4 regions of the Candidatus Macondimonas diazotrophica genome follow, and region 3 is predicted to be linked to each of the others. Evidence: predicted binding sites of a transcription regulator. Region 3 holds the regulator's gene; each other region holds the start of a gene.

Region 1 (3,209 bases), on a different contig from region 3:
CCGACCAGGCCACCAACGGCATGTACGCCGAAGACGTCGAGGGAGTCGTCGTAACCCAACGCCCGCTTGAGCCGTGTCGAGGCCAGGAAACACAGCGCGCCCGAGATCAGGCCGAGCAGCAACGCGCCCATCGGGCCGCAGGTGCCGGAGGCGGGGGTAACGGCGACCAGGCCAGCCACGGCGCCCGAAGCGATACCCAGCACGGACGGCTTACCATGACTCAGCCATTCGGCAAACATCCAGGCAAGCGCTGCGCTGGCGGTCGCGACTTGGGTGGTCAGCATAGCCATGCCCGCTGAATCATCTGCGGCCACGGCCGAGCCGGCGTTGAACCCGAACCAGCCGACCCACAGCATCGATGCGCCAATCAGGGTGTAGGTGAGGTTGTGCGGCGGCATGGCTGTCGTCGGATAACCTTTGCGCTTGCCCAGTACCAGACAGGCGACGAAACCCGCGATCCCGGCATTGATGTGCACGACGGTTCCACCGGCGAAGTCCAGTACGCCCCAATCCCACATCAGCGCACCGTCACCCCCCCAGACCATATGGGCAATCGGCAGGTAGACGATGGTCAGCCAGACGGCGCTGAACAGCAGCATGGCGGAGAACTTCATGCGTTCGGCGAAGGCGCCGACGATCAGGGCAGGAGTGATGATCGCAAACGTCATCTGGAAGGTCGCAAAGACCGACTCGGGAATGGTACCGACGAGGCTTTCCCGGGTGAGTCCGGCCATGAAGGCGCGTGACAAGCCGCCCACGAAGGAGTGGAGATTCACGACGCCCTGTTCCATTCCCGTGGTATCGAAGGCCAGGGAATAGCCGAACACGACCCACATTATCGAGACCAGCCCGGTGATTGCAAAGCACTGCATCAGGACGGACAGGACATTCTTGGCGCGGACCATCCCGCCGTAGAACAGTGCAAGGCCGGGGATGGTCATGAACAGCACAAGCGCCGTGGCGGTGAGCATCCAGGCCGTATCGCCCGGGTCAAGCGTGGGGGTTTCGGCTGCCTCCTGAGCGCCGACAGCAAACGGCACCAAGGACAGTCCAGCGAGGGACAGGGCCCTGAGTAAGGGGAGACGATTTTGATTCATGATTGCTCCTGGACGGGTGGAAAGGAAATCATTCCCGGCTGTCCTAGAGTGCGTCGTTACCCGATTCCCCGGTCCGAATGCGGATGGCTTGTTCCATTGCTATCACAAAGATCTTTCCATCGCCGATCTTGCCGGTATTGGCGGCCTTGGCGATCGCGTCGATCACCTGATCCACCAGATCGTCACGAACAGCGATTTCGATCTTTGCCTTGGGCAGGAAGTCGACCACGTACTCGGCGCCACGGTACAGTTCCGTATGGCCTTTCTGGCGTCCGAAGCCTTTCACTTCGGTTACCGTCATTCCCTGAATGCCCAGATCTGCCAAAGCTTGGCGGACGTCATCCAGTCGGAACGGTTTGATGATGGCGGTCACCAGTTTCATGGATCGCTCTCCTGCGCAGGGTGATAGGGCCTAAATGGCCAAGAAGTCTAGCACCGCAACGCGGGTCGGGAATATGCAGCACACTCGAGGTTGGACCGGGAGGATCCATGCAGTCATGCAGGGAGTCCGGGTTCGCAAGCCGTACGAGTCGATCGGTTAGATGGCGTCACCTCCTGTTTCACCCGTCCGGATACGGATCACCTGTTCCAGATCGAAGACGAAGATCTTGCCGTCTCCGATCTTGCCGGTATTGGCGGATTTGCTGATGGCTTCGATCACCGCGTCGGCGAGATCGGAGGTCACCGCGATTTCAATTTTGACCTTCGGGAGGAAATCGACGACATATTCAGCGCCGCGATACAGTTCCGTGTGACCCTTCTGACGTCCGAAGCCCTTTACTTCGGTTACCGTGATGCCCTGTACACCGATGTCCGACAGGGCTTCGCGGACATCGTCCAGTTTGAACGGTTTGATAATGGCGGTAATCAGCTTCATGCGTCATGACTCCGGGGGTTGTTGAATGGCGAATCCGGACGGATATCCGACAATCCGCCCCAATCGTCACAGGCATAAAGCAGGTTCCATGCCATGCTTCGGGCGGAGGAACGACTCGTTGCGAGCATTGAAATGCGGCAATTTGGGGTGAATTGCTACTATGTGAAGTTGAGCGTCACGGAATGCGTGCCCTATTTTGGGGCACTAAAATGGTGCATCGCGGAACCCAAGGAGGATGCGTGAACAACCAACAGGCGTGGATTCACGAGATATCGGAGCAATTGGCCGGACATGCGTCGACCGGACCGGGTCTGCTGCGGGACGATCTCGCGCGCAACTTCAGGGCGCTGCTGCAGTCGGCTTTCGCCCGGCTGGATCTGGTGACGCGCGAAGAGTTTGAGATTCAGCAACAGGTCCTTGCGCGATTGCGAGTGCAGGTCACCGAGCTGGAACGGACTGTTGCCGCACTCGAGCGTGCTCAGCCGTGAGATAGACGCCCGCGGTTTCACAGCTTGGCAGGATGCCGCCGATACCCACCCAAAGGACTTGGGGAAAGAAAATGGGACTGTCTGTCATTCATACCCGCGCACAGGCGGGCTTGCTTGCACCCGCGGTTACGGTCGAGGTGGACCTGGCAAACGGACTTCCCGCCGTTACGGTGGTCGGTCTGGCCGAGACCGCGGTGAAGGAAAGTCGTGATCGGGTTCGCGCCGCGCTGCAAAACAACGGGTTCGAGTTCCCGGCTCGGCGCATCACCATCAATCTGGCGCCTGCCGATTTGCCCAAGGAGGGCGGTCGCTACGATCTGGCCATCGCCTTGGGCATTCTGGCGGCTTCCGGCCAGATTCCAGCTGCCGCCCTTGAAAACCTGGAAGTGATCGGCGAGTTGTCATTGAGTGGCGAATTGCGCGCCGCGCGGGCCGCATTGCCGGTCGCGATCGCATGCCGGGACGCGGGGCATACGCTCATCCTTCCATCGGGCAATGCCGAAGAGGCCTGCCGGGTGGCCGGGCTTTCACTGCGGCCGGCGCGTCACCTGCTCGAGGTGTGTGCCTATCTCAAGGGCGAAACCGAACTGCGGCAGCCCGAAATGCTCGACGAGGGCATTGCAGCGGCGTTCGATGAGGATTTGGGCGATGTTCGCGGACAATTCGCCGCTCGGCGCGCCCTGGAAGTAGCAGCGGCAGGTGAACATAGCCTGTTGATGATCGGGCCGCCGGGGACAGGCAAGACGA
Region 2 (3,209 bases), on a different contig from region 3:
GCGCTCCTGAACGAGATGAATCCAGTCACCGGAGGCCCGGCCTCCGGTGAGCGCTCGATTCGCTTATTGGTAGCCGGCCGGGAAAGGATTCGGCTCGATCAGTTCCGATTCATAGACCACCTTGGCCTGGCCATTCTCGTCCCATTGACCTACCCGCAGCTTGCTCCACAGATGGTGGTTCGGATGAATCTTTACGTAGCCTTCCGGGGCAGTGTTGAGTTCGAGGCCGGGTGATGCGGCCACGACCTTGTCGATGTCGAAACTGCCGGCCTTCTCAACGGCCGCCTTCCACAACCAAGGGCCGAGATAGGCCGCCTGGGTCACGTCCCCGATGACGCTGTCCGAACCCCACATCTCCTTGAACGCCTTGACAAATTTTTGGTTGTTGGGGTTGTCGAGGCTCTGAAAGTACTTCATGGCGGAATAGAAGCCCTTCATGTTTTCCCCGCCGATGCCCAGGACCTCATCCTCGGTCACGGATATGGTGAGCAAGGTCTGCTTTTCCGCCGTCACGCCAGCCGCCTTGAGCTGCTTGTACCAGGCCACGTTGCTGCCGCCGACCACCGCGCTGTAGATCACATCGGGCTTCCTGAGCTTCGTCTTGTTGATGACCGAGCCGAAGTTGGTATGTCCGAGCGGAAAGTACTCTTCGGCCACCACCTTGCCCTTGAGGACATTCTCGATGTGCTTGCGGGCGATCTTCATCGAGGTGCGCGGCCAGATGTAGTCCGAGCCGATCAGATAAAAGGTCTTGGCATTCTTTTCCTTGGCGATCCAGTCCAGGCCCGCGAGAATCTGCTGGGTCGCCTCCTGGCCGGTATAGATCACATTCTTGGACTGCTCGAGCCCTTCGTAGAACGTGGGGTAGTAGAGCAGGCCGTTTTCCTTTTCGAATACCGGCAACACTGCCTTGCGCGAAGCCGAGGTCCAGCAACCGAATACCGTCGCTACGCGATCCTGGACCAGCAGCTTGCGAGATTTTTCGGCAAAGGTTGGCCAGTCGCTGGCACCGTCTTCCTGGATGATCTCGATCTTGCGACCCAAGACACCACCCAGATCGTTGATCTGCTTGATGGCGAGTTTCTCGGCTTCTACCGATCCTGTTTCGCTGATCGCCATGGTTCCCGTGACCGAATGCAGGATGCCAACCTTGACGACTTGATCCGTGACCGCGAGGTTGGTGGTGTTCACTTTCGCGGTCGGATGGTCAGCGGCCCCTGCAAGGCCACCGGTAGCCAGCACACCCGCGATGATCAGCGCCAGACATCGACAGGATGAAATGAAGCGATGAGAGGCAAGGTGAAGGCGCATCGGCAATCTCCTGAGCAAGTGGCCACAATCGAACAAACCCTCGGGAGCAAGGATCAGGCCAGGGAGATGGTTTGTTTGAAGTACGACCGTATAATATGCAACCATCTGAAATTAAAAGGTTCGCAGCGCGATTTCGGTGTACTTCGATGCACGGGTCGGATGCGCTCACTGACATTGTCACGCTTTGCCGGCCAATGTCCGGGCGGACGACAATCTGCCTATAACGCATCGATCCCAAGCTTGCTCATCCGGTAGCGCAATTGCCGGGTGGTCATTCCCAAACGCCGAGCGGCTGCACTCTGGTTACCCCCACTATCGCGCAGGGCTTTCTCGATGGCATGGCCCTGGGTGTGGTGAACCTTGAGGTAGTGTCGCGGCTCACAATCGGCGGAAAGGCCATGCGGGGCGGAGAGCAGAACGTCCGTTGACGTCTGATCCGGCTGATGCAGTTGGACGGTGGATTCGTCCTGCAAAATGAGCGCGATCTGTGTCGCCGTGACGATCAGACCCTCGGCCATCACGATTGCGCGTTCCATGACATTCTGGAGTTGCCGGATGTTGCCCGGCCAGTCGAAGGATTCGAGTCGCCGCAGTACCCCATTTTCCAAGGTCACATTGCGCTCGTAGCGATGGTTCAGTTCGTTGAGGAAATGCAGCGCGAGGATCTTGATGTCACCGTTGCGCTCACGCAGCGGCGGCAGATAGATGGGGACCACGCTCAGCCGATAGTAGAGATCGAGCCGGAAGCGTCGCTCGTTCACCAGCTGTCGCAAATTGACGTTGGTTGCAGTGAGAATCCGGAAATCGACCGGGATCACTTGACTCGCGCCCACGCGCTGGACCTGCCGATCCTGTAGCACGCGCAGGAGTTTGGCTTGCAACTCCAACGGCATATCGCCGATTTCATCCAGGAACAGCGTTCCGCCCTCGGCCGCCTCGATTTTTCCCTTGCGGGTTGCATCTGCGCCGGTAAAGCTGCCTTTTTCATGACCGAACAGTTCCGATTCCAGCAAAGCAGCGGGGATGGCGGCGCAGTTGATGCAGATAAAGGGGCGTTCGCGCCGATCGCTCTGTTGATGAATGAGCCGCGCAAACTTTTCCTTACCGGTGCCTGACTCGCCGAGCAGGATCACCGGCGCTTCGCTGCGCGCGACTTGCCCGGCCTGTTTCAGCGCTTCGAGCAACACCGTGCTTTCGCCGATGATCCCGTGAGCGAGGCCGTTTTGCCGGATGGACCGCCACAACTGCTGATTTTCGGTGACCAGGTCAGCCGTACGCTGACTGACGAATCGCTCGATGCGCATGATCTGACCGATCATCGCTGCGGCGATGCGCATCAGCATCAGATCATCGTCGAAGCGGTGGCGATGGGCGCCATCCTTCTGGGCAGCCAGCACCGCGATCGGCCGACCCTCTGCCAAAATCGGAACCGCCAGAAAGGCGATGGGGCCGAGGTAGCGTTCGTCCCAGGAGGTGATGCGTGTCAAGTAGATCGGTTCGCTCTGAATGTCGGCGACCAGACCAATGGTGCCGGTGCGCATGACATATCCCGTGACGCCTTGATTGAGGGGAACGGTGTAGCCACCGGAGGTCATATGGTGCGCGTCGAGGCCGTAGCTGTGACGAACTTCGAGATACACGCCACTGGGATCGGGGACGCTCACGCGGCCGCCATTCAGACCGCGCATCTGCGCAAGCAATCGCAACATGGCGACGATGATGCTATCCGGGTCGAGCCGGCGCTCCTGCAACTTGGCCATTTCCAGGATCAACTGGAGATCGCTGTTCGAGCGAAGTGCTGAATCGGGCACAGAAGAGAGCGTCGGATAGAGCGTGCTGGCCTGATGACTCATCGAAATCTCCGTTGGCGCATGTGGATAGCAAAAAGCAAGGAGCGC
Region 3 (3,209 bases):
CGCCCGTTGCGTGCTGCTCAACGGGTGACGCCGCCGGGTTTCGCTGTAACGTTTGAGCAGCGTATCCGGTTCGGCTTGAAGGAATATGGTCTCGACATCCACACCCCGCCGACGTAACCGAGCCAGGCATTCGCCGAAGCTGTCCAGTTCCGGCGCACGAGAACGCGCATCGATGCCGACCGCGACGCCCTGGGAGGAGAAATCCCCATGCCGGGAGAAATCCTCAACGAGTGCCTCGAGCAAGGACAGCGGCAGATTGTCCACGCAGTAAAGACCAAGATCTTCCAGCATGTGCAAGGCCACGCTCTTTCCTGCGCCAGACAAACCACTCAGGATCAAAAGCTTCATCAGAGGGGTTACCTTGCGAAGTGGCGATCTCGGGAAGGAAGCGGTCAAGCCTGGCAGCATGCAGGCTTGACCGGGCTAGGCGCTCTATTGGTTATGAATCTCGGATTTTCGGGCTTCCCGGGGATGGTGATCGTTATTCTTGTCCTTGTAACGCAGCGCCTGGCGGTCGAGTTTGTCGGCCAAGGCGTCAATCGCCGCATACATGTCTTCGCTGGTGGCATCGGCGAATAGCGTGCTGCCGTTCACCGGGATCTTGGCTTCGGCATGATGGCGTTCCTTTTCGACCCGCAACACCATATGAGCGTCCAGCGGTTGATCGAGGTGCCGCTGGATGCGTTCGAGCTTCTCGGCGGCGTATTGACGGATGGCGGTCGTGATTTCGATATTCTGGCCGGTAACATCAATTTTCATCTGGCATCCCCTTGGTAATCAGCCCCTTCAAACCAGTCGCTTGCGTTCGTTCGAAGGTGGAATGGACATGGATTCGCGATACTTGGCAACCGTGCGTCGGGCGACATTGATTCCATTTCCCAGCAACATCTCTGTGAGTTTACTGTCGCTCAGCGGTTTGCGCGGGTTTTCTGCCGCGATGAGCTTGCGGATCATGGCCTGAATCGCAGTAGCGGAACATTCGCCACCGTCGACGGTGGTCACGTGGCTGGAAAAGAAGTACTTGAACTCGAAGATGCCGCGTGGGGTATGCATGTATTTTTGATTGGTCACGCGGGAAATGGTGCTTTCGTGCATGCCGACCGCTTCGGCGATTTCGCGCAACACCATGGGTTGCATGGCTTCTTCACCGTGATCGAAAAAGGCTTGTTGGCGTTCAACGATGCTGGAGGCCACTTTGAACAGCGTTTCGTTGCGACTCTGGAGACTCTTCAGAAACCATCGCGCCTCTTGGAGGTGCTGACGCATCGTTTCGTTGTCGCGACTGCTGTCCGCACGCTTGATGAGGGAGGCATACAGCCGATTGATGCGTAGCTTGGGGGTGGTTTCCGTATTGAGATCGACTCGCCAACCCGTACCGGAACGGCGGACAATCACATCGGGTATCACGTATCCCGCCGTTTTCTGAGAGATCTGTGCCCCTGGACGTGGGTTGAGGCGCTGGATCAATTCGATCGCCGCTCGCAATCCGTCCTCCGTCGTTTTGAGTCGGCGCTGAAGCGTGGCGAAATCTCGGTTGGCCAACAGATCCAGGTGATGTTCGACCAGCTCGCACGCAAGTGGGAGCACGTCGCTGGGCTGAATCGCCTTGAGCTGCAACAGCAGCGCTTCGCGCAGGTCACGGGCGCCGACACCCAAGGGATCGAAACCTTGAATCCGTTGCAGAACCGCAAGAATTTCAGCCGGCTCGGTGGCCAAGTCCGGACCCACCTCGCCAACCAGTGCATCGAGCGACTCGGTGAGATAGCCGTCATCGTTGATGGCGTCGATGATGGCAAGCGCTATGGCCTCATCAGTTTCGGAAAAGTGGCCCAGACGCATCTGCCAGATCAGATGATCTCGCAGCTCGCCGCCGTCCTGACTGGGTGTTTGATTGAAGTCCCAGGCTTCCCCGCTGCCGGCAACCGTGTCCTCGCCCTGCGACCATGGGTCTTCCCACGCCAGGTCTAAGTCGTCACCGCGCGCATCGGTTGGGGCTTCGGCTGACGCATCAAGGCCGGTCATCGAATCCCCTGCAGTCTCCTGGTAGTCGCTGGCTGCGTCCTCGGCCGTGTCGCTTCCCTCGGCTGACCCATTCTCGATCATCAGATTGTTATCGAGGATGGTCTGGATTTCCTGTTGCAATTCGATCGACGACAGTTGGAGCAGGCGGATTGCCTGCTGCAGTTGAGGGGTCATGGCCAGACGCTGGCCCATTTTGAGGTGCAGTGTCTGTTTCATAGGAACGACGAATGGTTGGCAGCGATCATTGTTCGGATTCTACTCCCTCGAAGGGGCTGTGGGGCGCAAGGCTGTCAAAGTTGGAATGCTTGGCCCAGGTAGACTTCCCTTACGGTCTTATCGGCCAGGATCTGATCAGGCTCACCTTGGGCAATGATGGAGCCTTCGCTCAGGATATAGGCGCGCTCGCAAATATGAAGTGTTTCGCGGACATTGTGATCGGTGATGAGGACCCCGATCTCGCGATCGCGCAGGTGGGTCACGATCCGCTGAATGTCCACGACAGAAATGGGGTCGACGCCCGCAAAAGGCTCATCGAGCAGGATGAAGCTGGGTTCGGCGGCCAGGGCGCGGGCGATCTCCAGTCGTCGCCTTTCGCCACCCGAGAGGCTCATGCCCTGGGAGTCACGCAGATGCGCAATGTGAAACTCCTCCAGCAGGGACTGGCAGCGTCGCTTGCGATCCGTCGCCGATAGCGTGGGCCGGAGTTCAAGAATCGCCAGAATGTTCTCTGCCACCGTCAACCGGCGGAAGACCGAGGCTTCCTGGGGCAGATAACCGATTCCACGGCGCGCGCGCAAATGGATCGGAAGATCGGAGATTTCCTCGCCACTCAGCATGATACGCCCGCGATCCGGTCGGACCAGGCCCGCCATCATGTAGAACATGGTCGTTTTCCCGGCCCCATTGGGGCCCAGCAGGCCAACCACTTCACCTGCCTGGACACGGAGCGAGACCTCATTGACCACCGAGCGGTTGCGGTAGCGCTTGGTGAGGGTGTCCGCTTCCAGCACGCAGCTCATGGCGTTGCATCATCCTGGCTGGTGCGCGGCTGGATCGTGATGCGAACGCGATCGGTGCCGCCGGCTTCGCCCGTGGCGAGGATGCGCTGGTTGACGCGGTCGTAGATCAATCGCTCGCCCGAGACTTCATCCCGATTTTGGCGGATCCACGCCGATCCGTTGAGTTCC
Region 4 (3,209 bases), on a different contig from region 3:
TAGCCATAGATGGTTCCCGCTTCCAGCGTGGCCGGCATCTGCGGAGGTGGCGTCACCGACAGCAGTACATCCGCCTTGATCTGACCCGACGTATCGCCTTTGGACGGGGCATAGTACCCGGGGTGAATTCCGCCGGCGGCCAGCCAGTAGCGCAGCTCGTAGTTGTGCGTGGAAACGGGGAAAACCATGCCCATGTTGAAGGGCTTGCCTTCCGCACGATACTTCTGAACCACTGGCTTGAGCGCATCGGCCTTGATCGGATGCACCGGCTTACCGTCCTTCATCGGAACGTTCTTCTTCATTTCCTCCCAGACCGCATTCGACACGGTGATGCCGTTGCCGTTGAGGTCCATACTGAATGCCGTGACCATATCGGCCTGCGTGCCGAACCCGATCGTTGCGGCTAGCGGTTGGCCCGCGAGCATGTGCGCGCCGTCCAATTCGCCCGTCACCACCCGATCGAGCAGGATTTTCCAGTTGGCTTGCGCCTCCAGCGTGACGTAAAGCCCTTCATCCTCGAAGAACCCCTTTTCATAGGCGATTGCCAGCGGGGCCATATCGGTGAGTTTGATGAAGCCGAGCTTGAGATCTTCTTTTTCAAGTGCACCGCCAGCGGCGCCCGCCAGGGGGGCGGTCGCCAGACTGGTACCCAGCATGAATGCCGCCATGGCGGCTGTGGAGACGGCACGCCGGAGCGAGGCCGACAAGGAAAACGGTCTGATCATGATGACTCCTGTGAAGAGAGAGATGAATCGGAAACGGGAAACGGGACGAAGCTGCCCAGATAGCGATCAGCCGCTTGGGGGTCGAAGACTCGACCATCGAAGAACCGGTCAGGGCCCAGGATCAGGGAATGTCCCGCCTGCGCGAGCGTCCAGGGATCCGGGTGCTCGCCTTCCAACTTCGTGTCCCGCGACGGGCTGGGCCACCCTAATTCCTGAGCAGCCTCGCGATAGCGATCCGGACGGTAGACGCAGCGGGCGGCCTGCAGCCAATCGGCGGGATGCTCGATGAGCCCCCACCGCACCATCTGGGTCATGAACCACACTGCATGGGACAGCCAGGGAAAGTTCGCGGCATAGCGGGAAAAAACATGGAAATCCGGTTGCGAACGCGGCGCTGAGCCGGGTTCGTAGACCACTTCGCCGATCATGGCTCGCGCGATCAGTTCGGCCGGAACGTCGACATAGGCTTCATCCGCCAGACATTCGACGGCCTGCGGCCGGTTGACGGGGTCATCGAGCCATGCTGCCGCCTCGAGTAACGCCATGATCAGGGCGCGGTGGGTACGAGGGTGGGCATCCGCCCAAGCCTCGGTCATTCCCAACACCTTCTCTGGCGCGTTGTTCCACAACTCATGGCCGCTGATGAGGATGCACCCGCTCGCTCTGGCGACCGCCTGGCTGTTCCATGGCTCGCCGACGCAGTAACCGTCGATCAAACCGGCTTCCAGGTGATCAGCCACGCGAGGCGGTGGAATCACCACCAGGCGGACATCCCGATCCGGATCGATTCCGGCCGCAGCCAGCCAATAGCGCAATTGCAGATCATGAGCCGAGAACGAAAATACGGTGGCGAATGTCAGGGGCGGTCGCCCGGCCCGCTGATCCGCGGCGATGACGGTCTTCAGTGCGCGCGCCGTAATCGGGCGTGTTGCCATGGCGACGGGATCGGCCTCCTGCAAGCGCTGATACAGTCCCCGGGAAACGGTAATCGCATTGCCGTTCAATCCCAGACTGAAGGCGGTGGTGATCGGCCGGATGCCCGCACCAGGCACCCCTTGCCCGGCGGCCAAGGCCATCGGCGCCAGCATGTGCGCGCCATCGAGGGCGCCGCTGTCCACCTTGTCGCGAATGTTGGCCCAGGAGGGTTCGCGACATAACCGGACGTCAAGTCCGTGGCGCGCGAAGAAGCCCTGCTCCCGCGCAGCGACGAGCACGGCGCAATCCGTGAGCGGAATGAACCCCAATCTCACACAGCGCAGTTCCAAATCCCGATCAGGTGATCGACTCACGGATTCAGCCTCTCTCAGTGACCCATTGCCCATGCAAAACCCAAAAAAAAACGTCGCTGGATTCCCTTGCCTCGGGCATGGGGTCCAGGACGCCTTTGTCCTCCAAGCAATTGCGAAATTGCTGTCGTTTCCCGTTCACCCGCCTTTGGATGTTCGAGAACCGCTTATTCGTCTACGAGCACACATCGTGCCAAACCATAAATATGGACAATCAGTCGCTTATGCGACCCCACGCCCACTGAAGCGTTCTCCCTTTCGGTCGCTGTGTCCGACTTGGTGCGATGCATTCCCATGCGGCACGATCGTGGTGCACCGCCGTTCCGGATGGCCGATCAGCCATCCGGAGTGCGCATCGCTTTAGAACTTGAACTCACCCATCAGCCAGATTTTCTGCGTATCGGTGGCAAAGTCATCTGCCTGATAGTCCGCATATTTGAGGGTCAGGGAGAGATTGGACGTCACCTTCTTGGTGGCCAACAGATCCCATTCGGTCCCGTAGTCGAGATTGCCGTCATCGGACTTGAAATCATGCGCCACGGCAGTAAGCGTCACACCCATCACCGAACCGCTGACCGTCACGAAGTTATCCTGCAGGCCACGCCCCCCTGCAATCAGGTCGCCGAGGAATTTGTCAGCCCAGCCATTGAAGGCATGCTTGGTCGCCAACGGGGTCTGGAAGTTGTAAGTGCCGTCTCCGCCGAGCACTTCACGTGACAGCTTGATCGTGATCCCTGACACCACCCCGCCAAGCTCGGCGAGGTAGTAATCCGCATCGACCGTCGAATCCGATTCGCCGTAGTCGTTCTGCGCGGCGTACTCAAACGTATACAGCAACTTGCCGGAACCCACCGGAACAGCACCTTGTGCACGCAGACCCAACGTCTGGGTATCTTTGGTTGGACCGGCATCGAGGTCGTAGTCCAGCAGATAGGCATAGCCCACCAACTTGGCCCAGGGCGCGAGCTGGTAGGCTGCGTTGAACAAGTGAGCGCTGAGTTCGACTTCATCGAAGGTAATGTTCTGGACCCGGTCCAGATAGGCATAGGTCAGAACGGTATCGGGCAACGACTTGTTCTGGATGGTGAAGGCGTCAAATGTCTGCTCATTCTGGCGCCAGCCGACGTTGCCGACGAAGCGGGCGTTGTCGAGGATGAGGCGCTGGCGGCCCAGCTTCATGTCCGTCTCAGGCAGCCCG

The links. The regulator sigma-54, encoded in region 3, starts transcription at its own class of promoters, with help from an activator protein. The targets are predictions, from matches to a motif close to TGGCANGNTNCNTGCTT.
Region 1: the regulator sigma-54 is predicted to act here: its motif matches at 2,052-2,068, upstream of glnK (P-II family nitrogen regulator).
Region 2: the regulator sigma-54 is predicted to act here: its motif matches at 1,356-1,372, upstream of urtA (urea ABC transporter substrate-binding protein).
Region 4: the regulator sigma-54 is predicted to act here: its motif matches at 2,191-2,207, upstream of E4680_RS08250 (CmpA/NrtA family ABC transporter substrate-binding protein).

The regions. Positions count from the first base shown of each region.
Region 1 covers NZ_SRIO01000012.1:28,252-31,460, reverse strand. Annotated here, with positions in the region: gene E4680_RS09620 (ammonium transporter) at 1-1,097, opposite strand, end outside; gene glnK (P-II family nitrogen regulator) at 1,141-1,479, opposite strand; gene glnK (P-II family nitrogen regulator) at 1,636-1,974, opposite strand; gene E4680_RS09605 (accessory factor UbiK family protein) at 2,214-2,462, shown strand; gene E4680_RS09600 (YifB family Mg chelatase-like AAA ATPase) at 2,534-3,209, shown strand, end outside.
Region 2 covers NZ_SRIO01000006.1:72,938-76,146, reverse strand. Annotated here, with positions in the region: gene urtA (urea ABC transporter substrate-binding protein) at 64-1,311, opposite strand; gene E4680_RS06180 (sigma-54-dependent Fis family transcriptional regulator) at 1,530-3,164, opposite strand.
Region 3 covers NZ_SRIO01000002.1:5,217-8,425, forward strand. Annotated here, with positions in the region: gene rapZ (RNase adapter RapZ) at 1-348, opposite strand, end outside; gene hpf (ribosome hibernation-promoting factor, HPF/YfiA family) at 433-759, opposite strand; gene E4680_RS01575 (RNA polymerase factor sigma-54) at 787-2,238, opposite strand; gene lptB (LPS export ABC transporter ATP-binding protein) at 2,313-3,041, opposite strand; gene lptA (lipopolysaccharide transport periplasmic protein LptA) at 3,038-3,209, opposite strand, start outside.
Region 4 covers NZ_SRIO01000009.1:73,129-76,337, forward strand. Annotated here, with positions in the region: gene E4680_RS08245 (CmpA/NrtA family ABC transporter substrate-binding protein) at 1-725, opposite strand, end outside; gene E4680_RS08250 (CmpA/NrtA family ABC transporter substrate-binding protein) at 722-2,014, opposite strand; gene E4680_RS08255 (alginate export family protein) at 2,372-3,209, opposite strand, start outside.